One region of the Paenibacillus mucilaginosus 3016 genome, then DNA from elsewhere that is predicted to be linked to it. Evidence: riboswitches for the same ligand, from Rfam matches in the RefSeq annotation. Region 1 holds a riboswitch; each other region holds the start of a gene.
What was found. Region 1 has a riboswitch for thiamine pyrophosphate ahead of PM3016_RS30075 (ECF transporter S component). Riboswitches for the same ligand answer to the same signal wherever they lie in the genome.

Region 1 (5,145 bases):
GGATGATCAGCCGCGGCGCTTGAAGGAGCCGAGCTTCTCGCCCATCCGGACCTTGCTGCCCACCTGAAGGTCGCTGCGGCTCTCGAAGGTGCCGGTCTCCGTCAGCAGCACCACGGTGGAGCCGAATTCGAAGTAGGCGAGCTCGCCGCCGCGTTCGAGCAGGTCCGGCAGGGGGGCGACGTATTGGATCGAAGCCACGTTGAGCGCGCCGACCTTGACGACCGCCACTTCTCCGCCTTCATGCTCCACGTAGGTGATCAGCCGCTCGTTGCGGCTCAGCACGCGGCGCATATGCTTCAAACCGAAGTCGTTGACCGGGTACACCTTGCCCGGCACATGCTCCTTCTCGATGATCGTTCCGTCCACGGGCGAATGGATCCGGTGGTAGTCGGTCGGGCTGAGATAGAGCACATAATAGAAGCCGTTCTTATAATTGATCATCCGCGGACTGTGATTGAGCAGTTCCTCGATCGTGTAGTCCTGTCCCTTCACGTTCAGGATCGAGCCTTCCTTGATCGGCCCCATCCCGGTGATCAGCGCGTCCACGGGGGAGACCATCGTCTCCGGCGAAGCGTCGATGGGCCGCAGGCCGCTCTTCAGGCGCCGGGTGAAGAAGTCGTTGAGCGAGACGTATTCATGGACGGCCTTCTCCGCATCCTCCAGCGGAATGCCGTAAGTCTTGGCAAAGCGGGGGATCAGGGAGCGGGAGGCCCTGGACTTGGCAAAAGCGCCGGTGAGCTGCGACACCGATTTGCGGGACGACAGCTCGGTCAGCAGCCGAAAGAACGATATCTTCATGCTTCTGGATTCACCTGTTTCTTTGGATGTAAGTATTCGGTAATCTAACGCTTATCTTGACATAAGAGAGGACACAAATCAACAAAGAAACGCGGCCGGACAGCACGAAAAGCCTCCACCCGGAGGCTGAGGAACGTGCCGAAGCGGCCTATATGCAAGTGTCATGAAGACAAACGTCAATGTCGGTTACGGATTCCATGCTCCGGATCAGGGCTGGCTTGCTGCTTAGAAAGCGTCTGTCCCTTCGGCGGATGCCCCGCCGTTCCCGCATGCATTCTTGTACTCGCCGCAGGTCAGGCAGGTGGCGAGGTTGACGAGGATGGGGCAGCAGGAGCCGGACAGCTTGGTGCAGGAGACAGGGGTACGGTACCCGGGGTCGGAGGAGATCATCGTGCAGTAGGTGCAGTTCGACACCATCTCGGCAGTGAGCCCAAGCAGAATAGGAGTAGATTCAATCGGTACGGTTACGGTTTCGTTCATTCGTCGCGTTCCTTCTTTCTCTTTAAAGATAGCGCTTCCAATGGCAGATGCCGCAGCACAAGATGAATACTCTCTGACTCATGCAGAATCCGTAAAGAGCGAGCAAGGACTAGTGTACCAGAATCCGGAAGAGAAGGCTAGGGGTTCCATGGATTTTTATTGAAATCTTCAGAATGCGTAAAATGGATTGACAAACGGGTCTTTCGTGATAAGATGGGAAATGTCACTAGGGGAGCCGCACAGGCTGAGATTGGACCAATAGGTCCTAAACCCTCTGAACCTGATCTGGATGATACCAGCGTAGGGAAGTGGAGAGCGTAGCACGCTGTTAGTTTACTCATGTGCTTACAAAGCCGCTTCCGAGCAACGGGGGCGGCTTTTTTTGCTGTATACCGGCATCCGTCATTCCCCCCGCTCCTTGTCCGCTTCGGCATCGCCCCGGCTTCTTCCATTATATTTTAAGGAGTGGATTCATTTGTCCAAAGGTTTGAAATTGACGGATATTCTCGTCACGGTCGTCATAGCCGTTGTCTTCGCCGTGATCTACCGTTTGTGGGGCGATGTGTACAACGTCCTCAAGATCCCGGGTCTGCAGCTGGAGCAGCTCGGATACGGCATGTGGTTCATTGCCGGCACCGTGGCTTTCCTGATTCTGAGAAAGCCCGGCGTGGCCTTCCTCGCTGAAGCTGCCGCCGCTTCCGGTGAGATGATCATGGGCTCCCAATACGGCGTGGAAGCTTTCACGTACGGACTGGTGCAGGGGCTGCTGGCCGAGCTGGTCTTCGCAGCTGCAGGCTATAAGCGGCACACGGCTCTGATCGCGGGTCTGGCGGGTGCGGCTTCCGGCGTCGGCTCCATTGTCTATGATTACTTCAAGCTGTACCTCGCGGAGCTTCAAAGCTGGAACCTGATGCTTTATATCGTATTCCGCCTCGTGGGCGCGTTCGTGATTACCGGGCCGCTGGCTTATGTGATCGTGAAGGCACTGGAAAAAACCGGGGTTACCCAGCTCGTGCGTCCGGCGAGCAGTCTCGATTACCAGGCACTGGACAGGAAGAAGACACTCTGATGAACGCAGCGGATACGCACACAGCGCATGGCAGCGGGGGGCCGTCCGCTCAGGAACAGGAGCCTGCCGTCTCGGTAACGGGACTGCGGCTGAAGTTCCCGGGCAGCGCCCCGCTGCTTTTCGACGATTTGACACTGGAAGTGCCGCGCGGGCAGAAGGTGCTGCTGCTCGGACCGAGCGGCTGCGGCAAGTCGACCCTGCTCCAGGTGTTCTCAGGCCTGATTCCGAAGTCGATCGAAGTGCCGATGAAAGCGGACGCCCTTCAGCTTCCCGACGCCTGGGGCTATCTGTTCCAGGACCCCGACACGCAGTTCTGCATGCCGTTCGTGGATGAGGAGCTGGCTTTCGTGCTGGAGAATCTCCAGGTGCCCCGCGAAGAGATGGGGGAGCGGATCCGCCTCTGCCTGGAGCAGGTCGGGCTTCGTCTGCCGGACCTCCACACCCCGATCGCTTCCCTCTCCGGCGGCATGAAGCAGCGCCTTGCGATCGCGTCCCTGCTCGCCCTGAATCCGGACGTCTGGTTCCTGGACGAACCGACATCGCTGCTCGATCCCGAAGGCACGGGCGAGGTGTGGGAGACGGTCAAGCGCGTCACGGAGGGCCGGACGGTGCTGATCGTGGAGCACAAGATCGAAGAGATCGCCGGCTTCGTGGACCGGGTCGTGCTCTTCGGGCATGACGCCCGGATCCTGGCCGACGGGCCGCCCCAGCGCGTATTCCGGGAGCACCGGCAGGAGCTGCAGGAGTACGGCATCTGGTACCCGGGGGTCTGGGAGGACTACGACCGCCGTCCGGACCTGATGCCGGAGCGCGGACAGTCTGCGGCCCGCAGCGCGCAGGTAGCCCAGCCCCTGCTGCGGCTGGAGGCGTTCTGCGGCTTCCACGGCCGGGAGAAGAAGATAGAGATTCCCTCGGCCGACATCTTCGGCGACGACTGGATTGCCGTCGTCGGGCCGAACGGGGCGGGGAAGAGCACCCTGCTGCAGGCCTTGATGCAGCTGATTCCGACCCAGGGGCGCTATAACCTCGGCCCGCGTGCTGTGAAGGGCTTCGACGATGTGATCGGGGACGCCTCGTATGTGTTCCAGAACCCCGAGCTGCAGTTCGTCACTCACTCGGTGTTCGACGAGGTAGCGTGGGACTTCCGGCAGGAAGGCCTGCCGGAGGCTGAGGTGCGCACCCGCTCCGGTGAGGTGCTGGAGTGGTACGGGCTCGCCGGCCACCGGGAGCTGCACCCGTACCAGCTCTCTCTCGGGCAGAAGCGCCGGCTCAGCGTGGCCTCGGCCACCGGCAAAGCCCGGAGGCTGCTGCTCCTTGACGAGCCGACCTTCGGGCAGGATGCGGCCAATACATTCGCCCTTCTCGAGAAGCTCGAGGAGTGGCGCAGAGGGGGCAGCGCGATCGTGATGGTCACGCATGACCCCGAGATCGTGGCGCGGTTCGCCACCCGGGTGTGGGAGGTCCGAGGGGGCCGGCTGGCGGCGGATCTGCCGCCGGAGGCGTACCGGAAGCTCCAAGCGGCCGGCGAAGCCGCTGCCGGAAAGGAGGCGGAAGCGCCTTGCCGCTGACCTGGACCTTCCGCGAGACCTGGCTGCACCGGGCCAACCCGGCCTTCAAGATCGGGCTGTCTGTGCTCCTGTTTCTCGCGGTGCTGTTGACCCACAACATCAATGTGCTTCTTCACGTGACCTGGATGCACCTGCTGCTGTTCTACACGGCGACCGGACTGCCCCTGCGGCGCCTGCTGCTGCTGTCCCTGCCGTTCGTGCTCATGCTCGTCTCCTCCTCGACCTCCATGCTGTTCTTCGGCAAGGGGGAGACGACGTGGCTGCATTGGGGGTTGATCCATATCACCGAGGAGAGCTTCTACCGTTCCCTGCATATCGGGCTCAAGACCGTGAACATGGCGGTGCTCGGCCTGCTCTTCGGGCTCACGACGAGCCCCGTTCGGCTGTTCTATTCGCTGATGCAGCAGACGCGCCTCCCGGCGCGCTATGCCTACAGCTTCATGGCGGCGCTCCGGCTGCTGCCGATGATCGTCACCGAGTACCAGGCGCTGCAGATGGCGCTGAAGGTCAGAGGCGTGAAGCGGGCCCGGGGCATCCGGGGCTGGACCGATTCCATCCAGCGGCACGCGATCCCGCTGCTCGCCCAGAGCATCCGGCGCGCGCAGCGGATCGCCGTCGCGATGGAGGCGAAGCGCTTCTCTTCCGATGCGGGAAGGACGTACTACTATGTCATCGGCTGGTCCGCCAGCGATCTCGTCCTGGCTGCGGCAGCCCTCCTGATCTGGACGGCGGGCCTGCTGCTCGGCGGGCATCTGCCGTTCCTGTCCGTCACGGACGTCCGTTAACCGGGACGGGAGCCTGCACGTACACTTCAGCGGCCTGATAACGCAGATTCCTAATTTCAACCATTCACTCCAGGGAGGCAGATCTTATGAAATTCTCGCAAGAACTCCGGGAAGCGGCCGATGCCAGCTGGCAGGCGAGCTTCAACCACCCGTTCGTGCGGGGCATCGGCGACGGCAGCCTGCCGCTCGACGCCTTCCGCCACTATGTGCTCAACGATGCGTATTACCTGTCCCAATTCGCCCGGGTGCAGGCGCTGGGGGCGGCGAAGGCGAACGATCTCTTCACCGTGAACCGGATGGCGGTTCACGCCCAGGGCACGTACGGCGCGGAACTCTCGCTCCACGAGAAGTTCGCCGGCCTGCTCGGCATTACGGAGGAGGAGCGGGCGGCCTTCGAGCCGGCGCCGACCTCGTACGCCTATACCTCGCACATGCTGCGGGCAGC
Region 2 (5,145 bases), 2.5 Mb from region 1:
CCGGTAGCCGGGTCTGTAGCCTCGCTGCCTTGGGTGGAGAAGTCGCTTCTCGGGCTGCTTGAGGAAGATGAGGTCCCGCCTTCCAAGCTGATCCTGGGCATTCCTTTTTACACGAGGGTCTGGACGGAGACCGTCAAGAATGGCAAGACGGTAGTCGACGCGAAAGCGGTATTCATGGATATGCCGCAGCGGATCACGAAGGAGAAGAAGCTGACGCAGACCTTCTCCAAGGAGACGGGACAGAACTATATCGAGTATAAGGAAGACGGCAAGCGCAACCGGATCTGGATCGAGGACGAAACCTCCGTGAAAGCCCGTGTGGCCTTGGCTCAGAAATACAAGTTGGCGGGAGTCGCTTCCTGGCGCAGAGGGTACGAGAATCCGAATGCCTGGGAGTGGATCCGCAGCACGCTCAAGCCTTAATCGGTGCTGCAGCAAAAGAAAGGGCTGTCCCAAGCAGATAGATCTGCTAGCGGGACAGCCCTTGTTTGTGTATTTACAGCGTTCCGCTGCCGCTCTCGGCAGGGGCGTGCTTCGGATCAAGCGACAGGATCGTTTTGCAGTACATGCAGCGGTCCGTTTTGCCGAGAATCTTGGTCGGTTTGCCGCATTCGGGGCATTCCACCACCGTGGCACTTGTGGACATCATGCCAGCCGCAAAATATATCCCCATGGATACCAGCATGGCGATGGCGCCGATCACCATACTGACCGCGGCGATCCACCGGCCTGCAATGCCCCATTCGAATACGATGCCGGCGAGGCCTACGATCATCAGAGCCATGCCCCCCATGGTCAGCAGCAGCCCCCAGAGCCGGAATTCGTTCACTTTACTGGATTTTAATCTCATGCCCATTCACTACTTTCATGCGAGATATAGAAGATTGTGAGGTTTGTCATCGGACGATGGCAGGAAACCGCGTGTCAATGTAGAACTAAACAATATCGAACTATGTGTCCTATTGTCAGGAGGCTTTCTCGTTCATGGAATCCATAAAAAAAGATTGGGTGCAGCGGTTCCGGCAGGACCAGACGGTAATCAGCGTTTCAGCGGTGGACAACCCTTCTTCGTTTTCGGCCGTAACCGACGGATTTGATATCTTGCTGTTGATCGTCTGCCGCGACAATGAGCGCAGTCATCAACAGATTCATTATATAAGAGACGACCGGCGTATACAAGAACGTTGGGTCAGTCCGGATACGCTTACCGATTTGATTCTTCATGGAGAACACCGGAACATTATCTATTGGATTCTAAAAGGGGAGATTCTATTGGACCGGGAGATGTACCTGGAGAGTTTGCGGCACAAAGTCCTTGAATTCCCCGTCGATCTCAGGGAGCATAAGCTGCTGATCGAATTCTCCAAGTTCTTGAGAAGCTATCTGCAGAGCAAGGAATATATACTCGAAGACCACCTGCTCGATGCCTATAATAATATTCTGGAAGCCCTGCATCACTGGGCCCATATTGTCATTATTGAATCCGGCAGTCATCCGGAAGTCACCGTGTGGCGTCAGGTGAAGAACATCAATCCTGGCGTATACAAACTGTACGAAGAACTGACGCTCAGCAAAGAAACGCTGAAACAGCGGGTGCAGCTGGTTCTGCTTGCCTGCGAATTCTCGATCATGTCGAAGATGGAGCGGTGCTGCAAGCTTCTTCTTGAAGTTTTGGCCAGCCGCGAGGAGGCTTGGAGTCTGCAGGAGCTGCAGCAGCAGCCCAAATTGGCGGATATCCGCACCGAGCTTCCGCTGCTCATGAACAAGCTGGTGAAGAAATCACTGGCCAAAGAAGTCGCTTATACGATGGATGAAGACCTTACACTGCTGGAACTCCGATATAAGGATGTTAAAAGCGCAAACGTGTGATATAATGGCAGTAACAACCAAATAGCCACTAGGGGAGCCTCTGACATGCGGGGCTGAGAAAAAGAAGCGGATTCTTTGACCCTTGGAACCTGATACGGCAGCCCGAAGAAGTAAGGGCGTCACTGGATTATGCCAGCGTAGGGAAGTGGTCGAATGCTAGCAATCTCTATGGCCGCATAACGCCATGTTGACATTCGGTCAGCCCTGCTCCGGGCTGGCCTTTTTTTGTTGTCCGGCTATGGCTGAAGGGGGTGAAGCAGTGAATCTGATCGTAAACGGGGAGTCGAGAGAAGTGGAGGGCGCAGCGACGGTTGCGGAGCTGCTGTCCGTGTTTAAGCTGCAGAACAAGATTCTTGTGGTTGAATTGAACCGCGAGATTGTGGACCGCAGCCGATACGAAGATGCCAGGCTGAACGACGGCGACCGAATTGAGATCGTCCATTTTGTCGGCGGGGGCTGACAGACTGACCAGTACAGGGGGAAATGACCATGAGCGAAACGTTAAAAATCGGACCTTATGAATTTCAATCGAGGCTTCTGCTCGGCACGGGAAAATTCAATGATCTCGGTGTTCAAAACAGAGCGGTGCAGGCTTCTGGGGCGGAAGTCCTAACCTTTGCCATTCGCCGTCTGCCGATCGATAATCCGGAAGCACCGAACTTCCTGGAAACGCTGGATCTAAAGAAGTTCACTTTGCTGCCGAATACGGCAGGGGCTTATTCGGTGGAAGAGGCGGTCCGCATCGCGCGGCTTGCCAAGGCTACCGGATTATGCGACATGATTAAGGTGGAAGTGATCGGTGATCCGCGTACACTGCTTCCAGACCCTGTCGGAACCTTGGAGGCAACCAAGATTCTTGTGGAAGAAGGGTTCATCGTTCTTCCGTATACTTCTGATGACCCGATTCTGGCACGCAAACTTCAGGAGGCGGGAGCGGCCGCTGTGATGCCCGGGGCTTCCCCGATCGGTTCCGGACAAGGCATCATTAATCCGAACTATCTGCGCTTTATCATTGAGGAGGCGAAGGTCCCTGTCATCGTCGATGCGGGTATCGGCGGTCCGGCGGACGCGGCGCTTGCCATGGAGCTCGGGGCGGATGGGGTTTTGCTTAACACGGCCGTTGCGGGGGCGGAGGATCCGGTATTGATGGCGGAGGCCTTCAAGCTGGCCGTTGAAGCGGGACGCAAAGGATTTCTTGCGGGCCGGATTCCGAAGAAGCGCTATGCTTCCGCCAGCAGTCCTGAGATCGGAATGATTGAGTAGAACAAGGGAATCCTAACTATAGGCCGTGGGTGGACTTCCATACACGGCTTTTCTTTTTTGTTTACAAAAGCTTGACATCTAAAAAGGGGATATGATAAATTAACTCTCGCCGCTTCAAACCGCTTGTCCGAAACTCTTCGACAAGCCGCAGGCCGAAAATAAATTTTTAAAAAAAGCTTGCAATTGAATAGGCAGATGTGATACATTATAAAAGTCGCCGCTAAACGAGGTGACAACAAACGACAAAACTTCAAATGTTTGTAAATGAGGATTGTTGTCGGAATTGCCCTTTGAAAACTGAACAACGAGTGAGTGTTAAATATAGAGACTCAGCGATGAGTTTCTGCCAAGCTTCAAAATGAGTCATCAGCTTTCCTTTAATGGAGAGTTTGATCCTGGCTCAGGACGAACGCTGGCGGCGTGCCTAATACATGCAAGTCGAGCGGAGCACTTCGGTGCTTAGCGGCGGACGGGTGAGTAACACGTAGGCAACCTGCCTGTAAGATCGGGATAACTACCGGAAACGGTAGCTAAGACCGGATAGCTGGTTTCGGTGCATGCCGGAATCATGAAACACGGGGCAACCTGTGGCTTACGGATGGGCCTGCGGCGCATTAGCTAGTTGGCGGGGTAACGGCCCACCAAGGCGACGATGCGTAGCCGACCTGAGAGGGTGATCGGCCACACTGGGACTGAGACACGGCCCAGACTCCTACGGGAGGCAGCAGTAGGGAATCTTCCGCAATGGGCGCAAGCCTGACGGAGCAACGCCGCGTGAGTGATGAAGGTTTTCGGATCGTAAAGCTCTGTTGCCAGGGAAGAATGTCGTGGAGAGTAACTGCTCTGCGAATGACGGTACCTGAGAAGAAAGCCCCGGCTAACTACGTGCCAGCAGCCGCGGTAATACGTAGGGGGCAAGCGTTGTCCGGAATTATTGGGCGTAAAGCGCGCGCAGGCGGTCTTTTAAGTCTGGTGTTTAAGCCCGGGGCTCAACCCCGGTTCGCACCGGAAACTGGAAGACTTGAGTGCAGGAGAGGAAAGCGGAATTCCACGTGTAGCGGTGAAATGCGTAGAGATGTGGAGGAACACCAGTGGCGAAGGCGGCTTTCTGGACTGTAACTGACGCTGAGGCGCGAAAGCGTGGGGAGCAAACAGGATTAGATACCCTGGTAGTCCACGCCGTAAACGATGAGTGCTAGGTGTTAGGGGTTTCGATACCCTTGGTGCCGAAGTAAACACAATAAGCACTCCGCCTGGGGAGTACGCTCGCAAGAGTGAAACTCAAAGGAATTGACGGGGACCCGCACAAGCAGTGGAGTATGTGGTTTAATTCGAAGCAACGCGAAGAACCTTACCAGGTCTTGACATCCCTCTGAAAGCCCTAGAGATAGGGTCCTCCTTCGGGACAGAGGTGACAGGTGGTGCATGGTTGTCGTCAGCTCGTGTCGTGAGATGTTGGGTTAAGTCCCGCAACGAGCGCAACCCTTGACTTTAGTTGCCAGCATTGAGTTGGGCACTCTAGAGTGACTGCCGGTGACAAACCGGAGGAAGGTGGGGATGACGTCAAATCATCATGCCCCTTATGACCTGGGCTACACACGTACTACAATGGCCGGTACAACGGGAAGCGAAGTCGCGAGATGGAGCGAATCCTTAGAAGCCGGTCTCAGTTCGGATTGCAGGCTGCAACTCGCCTGCATGAAGTCGGAATTGCTAGTAATCGCGGATCAGCATGCCGCGGTGAATACGTTCCCGGGTCTTGTACACACCGCCCGTCACACCACGAGAGTTTACAACACCCGAAGCCGGTGGGGTAACCCGCAAGGGAGCCAGCCGTCGAAGGTGGGGTAGATGATTGGGGTGAAGTCGTAACAAGGTAGCCGTATCGGAAGGTGCGGCTGGATCACCTCCTTTCTATGGAGTCCATGTCACCTGCAGGGTGGCGGACAAATCTTATAGCAGCCCTTGAGCTGCGGACACTCACTCGTGTTCAGTTTTGAAAAGGTGCAATGC
Region 3 (5,145 bases), 450 kb from region 1:
CCGCTGCTGCTGTTCGACGAAGCGACCTCGATGCTCGACCCCCTTTCGCGGGAGGCGCTGCTGGAGACGGCACGGCGCAAGCACCGGGAAGGGACGACCGTGGTCTGGGTCACGCAGCTGCTCGATGAGCTGTCCTATGCAGACCGTGTGGCCGCCGTGGATGGAGGCCGGCTGGTGTTCTGCGGCACGCCGGGCGCTTTTTTCTATGAACGGTCGGCTGCGGGCGGCACACCGTGCGAGAGCCTCGGCTTCGAGCCGCCGTATGCCGTGCGGGTCGCTCAGGAGCTGCAGCGCCTCGGCCTGCCGCTTCAGCGTCTGCCGCTGACGGTGGAGGAACTGGCGGAGGCGGTGGCTCCATGCTGACCCTCTCGCTGCGCGGAGCCGCCGTGTATCCGGAGGGGGATGCTTCACGCCGGCCGCTGCTGCGCCCCACGGATGCCGATCTGCGGCCCGGAGAAATTACGCTTGTTATCGGCAGAACCGGGGCGGGGAAAAGCACGCTTCTGCTGGCCCTGGCCGGCTTGGCTCCGTTGACGTCGGGGACGATCCGGTACGGGGAGATCCCGCTGTGGGAAGGGGAGAAGCTGCACAGGGAAGCTCCCGGGCTGATGGGTATCTCCTTCCAATATCCCGAGAGGCAGATGTTCGCGCAGACCCTCCGCAGGGAGTTCGCGTATTCTCTGCGGCCGCTCCGTTTGTCCAAGGAGGAAATCCGGCGGCGAACGGAAGAGGGCATGCGGGCTGCGGGGCTGCCCGAGGCTCTACTCGAGGAGGCGGTGCTGACGCTCTCCGAGGGGCAGAAACGCCGGGCGGCGCTCGCGGTTACGCTGGCCGTCAAGCCGCCTTGGCTGCTGCTCGATGAGCCGACCGCAGGCATCGATCCCGGCGGCATTCCGCCGCTGCTGGACGCGGTGCTGGCCCACAAGCGGGGAGGTGGCGGTGTCGTGATCGCTTCCCACGATCTCGACACCTTCTTCCCCGTCGCCGACCGCGTGATCGTCATCCGCGACGGGGCCGTCGCGGGCGACCGGCCGCCGGAGGCGTGGTGCGCCGACCCGGCGCCGCTGCTGGCGGCAGGGGTCGGGCTGCCGGCCTCGGTGCGGCTCGCCGCTGCTTTGGCAGTCCGGGGCTGCAGCGCCGGTGTGCTGCCGGCGGACCCGGCGGCGGCCGCGGCGGCGCTCCGGCGCAGCCTGGAGGCGGCCGTGGCGGTGGGGGCCGAGGCGCCTGGCGCGGCTGCGTCCAGCCCGATTGCCGCCGCAGCGCCCGGCGGCCCGGCCGAGCCTTCCGCCGCAAGGCCGGGCCGCCCGGAAGCGGCTGTGGCCGAGACGCTTGGCCTCGGACATGACTGCGCCGCCGCAGCACCGGCACACCCGCGGGAGCCAGCCGCGGTAAGCGGCGGCTCCGTCCTCCCGCTGGCGCCTCCTGCGCCCGGGGCTGACGAGCACAGCGCAGCTACCGCTCGGCAGGACGGCACACCCGCCCAGGCCGCAGCCGTTCCCCTCCCTCCAGGGCGGGGAGACGGTGCCGACGAGGCGCTGACGGATGCGGAGCCCCCGGACCCGGTGCATCCCTGGATTCTCCACCGCCACCCGGTGGCGAAGTGGATCGTCTATCTGCTGCTGTCCGCAGGCATGCTGATCCAGGGCACTTGGGCCGGCCTCGGAGCCGGAGCCCTGCTGCTGCTCTTCTGCCTGGTGCGCTTCCGCGTACCGTCCGGAGCTGTGCTGAAGCCGCTGCGGCCGTACCTGCTCTTCCTGTTCTTCTCCTGCCTGCTGGCGGGCATGCAGTGGGGGGCGGCGGAGAGCGGGGCTGCGGGCGTGTTCTCAGCCGCGCAGGCCTCCGTCACGTTCCGCCAGCTCACGAATCTGGCGCTGGTGATGATGCTCGGCTTTGTCTTCGTGCGGGTGACGGGGCAGCGCGGGCTGCGCCAAGGGCTCGAGCAGGTATTTGGCCTCTTGTCCCGTGCCGGCATTCCTGTCGGCACGGTCAGCCTGTACGCCGCTCTGCTACTGCGGATGATCCCCCAGCTGCTGCAGGAGATGGGCCGGATGTCGCTGATCGTCCGCTCCCGGGGACGCGCGCGGGTGAAGCCCGGCCAGATCCGCCTGCGGGACGTGCCGCCTTTTCTGATCCCGCTGCTGCTCTCCATGATGAAGCATGCGGAGGATCTGGCGCTCGCGCTGGAGGCCAGAGGCTGCCGGATCGAGGGGCCTTCCGTACGACGCAGGGAGCCGATCCGGTGGGACCGGGGGGACATTCTGCTGCTGGCCGCTTCCGGAGTCCTTGTTCTGGGACTTCTTGCGGTTGCCGGCTGGGCGTAGGGTATGCTACCATGACGGAAGAAAAGAGTTTGTAATGGAATATTGATAGGAACACTAGGGGTGCCGCCAAGGCTGAGAGAGACGCAGGTCTTAACCCTTGAACCTGATCTGGGTAATGCCAGCGAAGGGAAGTGGTCTGCCGTCCGCCGCACGCACCTGTGTCCATGGATGTATGAACCGCTTTCCTTCGGGAGAGCGGTTTTTTGCTTTTCCATCCTGCACATGGTTCAAGCTCTGCGTCATGGTTCAGGCAAGGCGCTGCCCAACCTGTACATGAGGGGGAAGCTGGGAAGTGAAGAACACACCGAAGCATACGGTTCAGGGGCTGCCGGGCGGGGAGACATCTCCGGCATCGGGCCTCCAATCTGCCCTGAGCGAAACGCTCGAGCGATTAACCGGCCTGGTGGAGCAGCGGCAGGACGAGCTTCTGGCGCTGGCCTCGAAGCTGATTGCCTTCCGCACGCCGGCTCCGCCGGCACGCAATACGGAGGAGGCTCAGGCCTTCGTCGCCTCCTATCTGGAGGAACGGGGATTCTCCGTCGACCGCTGGGACGTGTATCCCGGCGATCCCAATGTCGTGGGGGTGCTCAAGGGAACCGAACCGGACCGCTTCCGGAGCCTCATCGTCAACGGACATATCGACGTGGCGGAGGTGAGTGAGGACGAGCCCTGGGACCAGGACCCGTTCGCGCCGGCGGTGCGGGACGGCCGCCTGATCGGCCGGGGCGCCTCGGATATGAAAGGCGGGCTGGCCGGCGCCTTGTTCGCCATCGGGCTGCTGCATGAGGCGGGGATCCGGCTGCCGGGCGACGTCACCTTCCAGTCGGTGATCGGCGAGGAGGTCGGCGAAGCGGGCACGCTGCAGTGCTGCCGGCGCGGATACACGGCGGACTTCGCCGTGGTGGTCGATACCAGCGACCTGCACATCCAGGGCCAGGGCGGCGTGATCACCGGCTGGGTGACGGTCCGCAGCGCCCGCACCCACCACGACGCTACGCGCAAGCGGATGATCCATGCAGGCGGAGGACTCCACGGCGCCAGTGCCATTGAGAAGATGATGAAGGTCATCGCAGGTCTCCAGGAACTGGAGCGGCACTGGGCCGTTATGAAGAGCTATCCGGGCTTCGAGCCGGGCACGAACACGATCAATCCGGCGGTGATCGAAGGAGGCCGCCATGCAGCGTTCATTGCCGACGAGTGCCGGCTGTGGATCACGGTGCATTTCTACCCGGACGAAACGTATGAAGGGGTTGCCCGGGAGATCGAGGAGCACTTGCAGCGGGTGGCTGCGGCGGACCCGTGGCTGCGCGAGAATCCGCTGGAGTTCCGCTGGGGCGGCACTTCGATGATCGAGGACCGGGGCGAGGTGTTCCCGTCCCTGGAGGTCGATCCGGACCATGAGGCCGTCCGGCTGCTGCAGCGCTCGCACGAGGGGGCGCTCGGCGTACCGGCTGTGGTGGATGTGTCGCCTACCGTGACCGACGGCGGCTGGTTCGCCGATGCCGGCATACCGGCCGCGATCTACGGCCCGGGGGATCTGCAGAACGCCCACGCGGTGAACGAGAGCGTATCCGTCAGGCAGCTCGTCGATTATACGAAGGTGATGCTGCGTTTTATCTACGAATGGGGCCATACGCCCAAGGAGTAACCATCGATACTACGAGTCAAGGAGAGGGTTAACGATGACATTCACGCAGAGGCTGCTTGGCAAGCTTGAGGGAGTCTGGCGGCAAAATCACTCGCATCCTTTCGTCCGCGAGATGGGCGCAGGGACGCTGGACCGGGACAAATTCCGCTTCTACATGATCCAGGATTACCTGTATCTGATCGATTACGCGAAGCTTTTCGCCCTGGGGGCGGTGAAGGCGAATGACCTGGCGACGATGGAAAAGTTCGCCGCCCTGCTGCATTCGACGCTGCATGAGGAGATGGCGCTGCACCGTGCTTATGCGGCCCGCTTCGGCATCTCGGAGGAGGAGCTCGAGACGGCGGAGCCGTCGCCGATCACGCTGGCCTATTCGCACTACATGCTTCATGCGGCGCAGAACGGATCGCTTGCGGAGCTCGTCGCCGCCCTGCTGCCCTGCATGTGGAGCTACTGGGAGATCGGCAAGGAGCTGAGCCGGATTCCGGGTGCGGCCGACCACGAGGATTACGGCGAGTGGATCCGCATGTACAGCTCGGAGGAGTTCGAGGCGCTGGCCCAGTGGTGCATCGGCCTGCTCGACGAGCTGGCGGAAGGGCGCTCCGAAGCGGAACTGGCGAGGCTCGAGGAGATTTTCCTGAACACGACCCGCTATGAGTACATGTTCTGGGACATGGCCTATCACGGCCAAATGTGGCCGGCGGGCTGATCCGTCCCCGGTAACTATAGAAGGCCTCCTGCGACGGCATGCGGGAGGTCTTTTTACTGGCCTGCAACCCCCCGTTCCAGAAGCGTAAGGAACACCTCCGGGGCGACCTCCAGCTCCCCGGCCTCCTTGAACCCGCAGTTCGTATAAAGCCGCTTGGCCGGCCCGTTCTTCGCCCCGGTGCTCACCCGGTATCCTTTCACCCCAAGATTCAATTCGAGCAGAAACCGGATGAGGGAGCCTCCAATGCCCCTGCGAAAAAACATCGGATGCACGACCAGCCGCGTAATCTCCATCGTGCCTCCATCGAGCTCGTAGGCTGCCGCTCCGGCAAGCTCCCCGCCGGCGAAGTATCCGTAGAACGTCTCCCCGGATTGGGCCAGGGACTCTACGGTGTCATTCAGAGCAGGAATGCCGTGGAACCCGATCAGCTCGGCTTCGACGAGATAGGACGGGGTCTGCACCTTCAGCAG

Region 2: another riboswitch for thiamine pyrophosphate. It lies ahead of thiS (sulfur carrier protein ThiS); the one in region 1 lies ahead of PM3016_RS30075 (ECF transporter S component).
Region 3: another riboswitch for thiamine pyrophosphate. It lies ahead of PM3016_RS28225 (acetylornithine deacetylase); the one in region 1 lies ahead of PM3016_RS30075 (ECF transporter S component).

What each region holds. Positions count from the first base shown of each region.
Region 1 is NC_016935.1:7,291,513-7,296,657, reverse strand. It holds gene asd (archaetidylserine decarboxylase) at 7-798, opposite strand; gene PM3016_RS30080 (hypothetical protein) at 1,024-1,278, opposite strand; TPP riboswitch at 1,497-1,602, shown strand; gene PM3016_RS30075 (ECF transporter S component) at 1,754-2,347, shown strand; gene PM3016_RS30070 (ABC transporter ATP-binding protein) at 2,347-3,915, shown strand; gene PM3016_RS30065 (energy-coupling factor transporter transmembrane component T family protein) at 3,906-4,700, shown strand; gene tenA (thiaminase II) at 4,787-5,145, shown strand, end outside.
Region 2 is NC_016935.1:1,071,083-1,076,227, forward strand. It holds gene PM3016_RS04750 (glycosyl hydrolase family 18 protein) at 1-423, shown strand, start outside; gene PM3016_RS04755 (DUF2614 family zinc ribbon-containing protein) at 497-850, opposite strand; gene PM3016_RS04760 (nucleotidyltransferase-like protein) at 985-1,869, shown strand; TPP riboswitch at 1,890-2,030, shown strand; gene thiS (sulfur carrier protein ThiS) at 2,129-2,329, shown strand; gene PM3016_RS04770 (thiazole synthase) at 2,359-3,132, shown strand; rRNA gene PM3016_RS04775 (16S ribosomal RNA) at 3,510-5,046, shown strand.
Region 3 is NC_016935.1:6,838,414-6,843,558, reverse strand. It holds gene PM3016_RS28235 (ATP-binding cassette domain-containing protein) at 1-363, shown strand, start outside; gene PM3016_RS28230 (ATP-binding cassette domain-containing protein) at 357-2,321, shown strand; TPP riboswitch at 2,368-2,468, shown strand; gene PM3016_RS28225 (acetylornithine deacetylase) at 2,692-3,969, shown strand; gene tenA (thiaminase II) at 4,004-4,675, shown strand; gene PM3016_RS28215 (GNAT family N-acetyltransferase) at 4,729-5,145, opposite strand, start outside.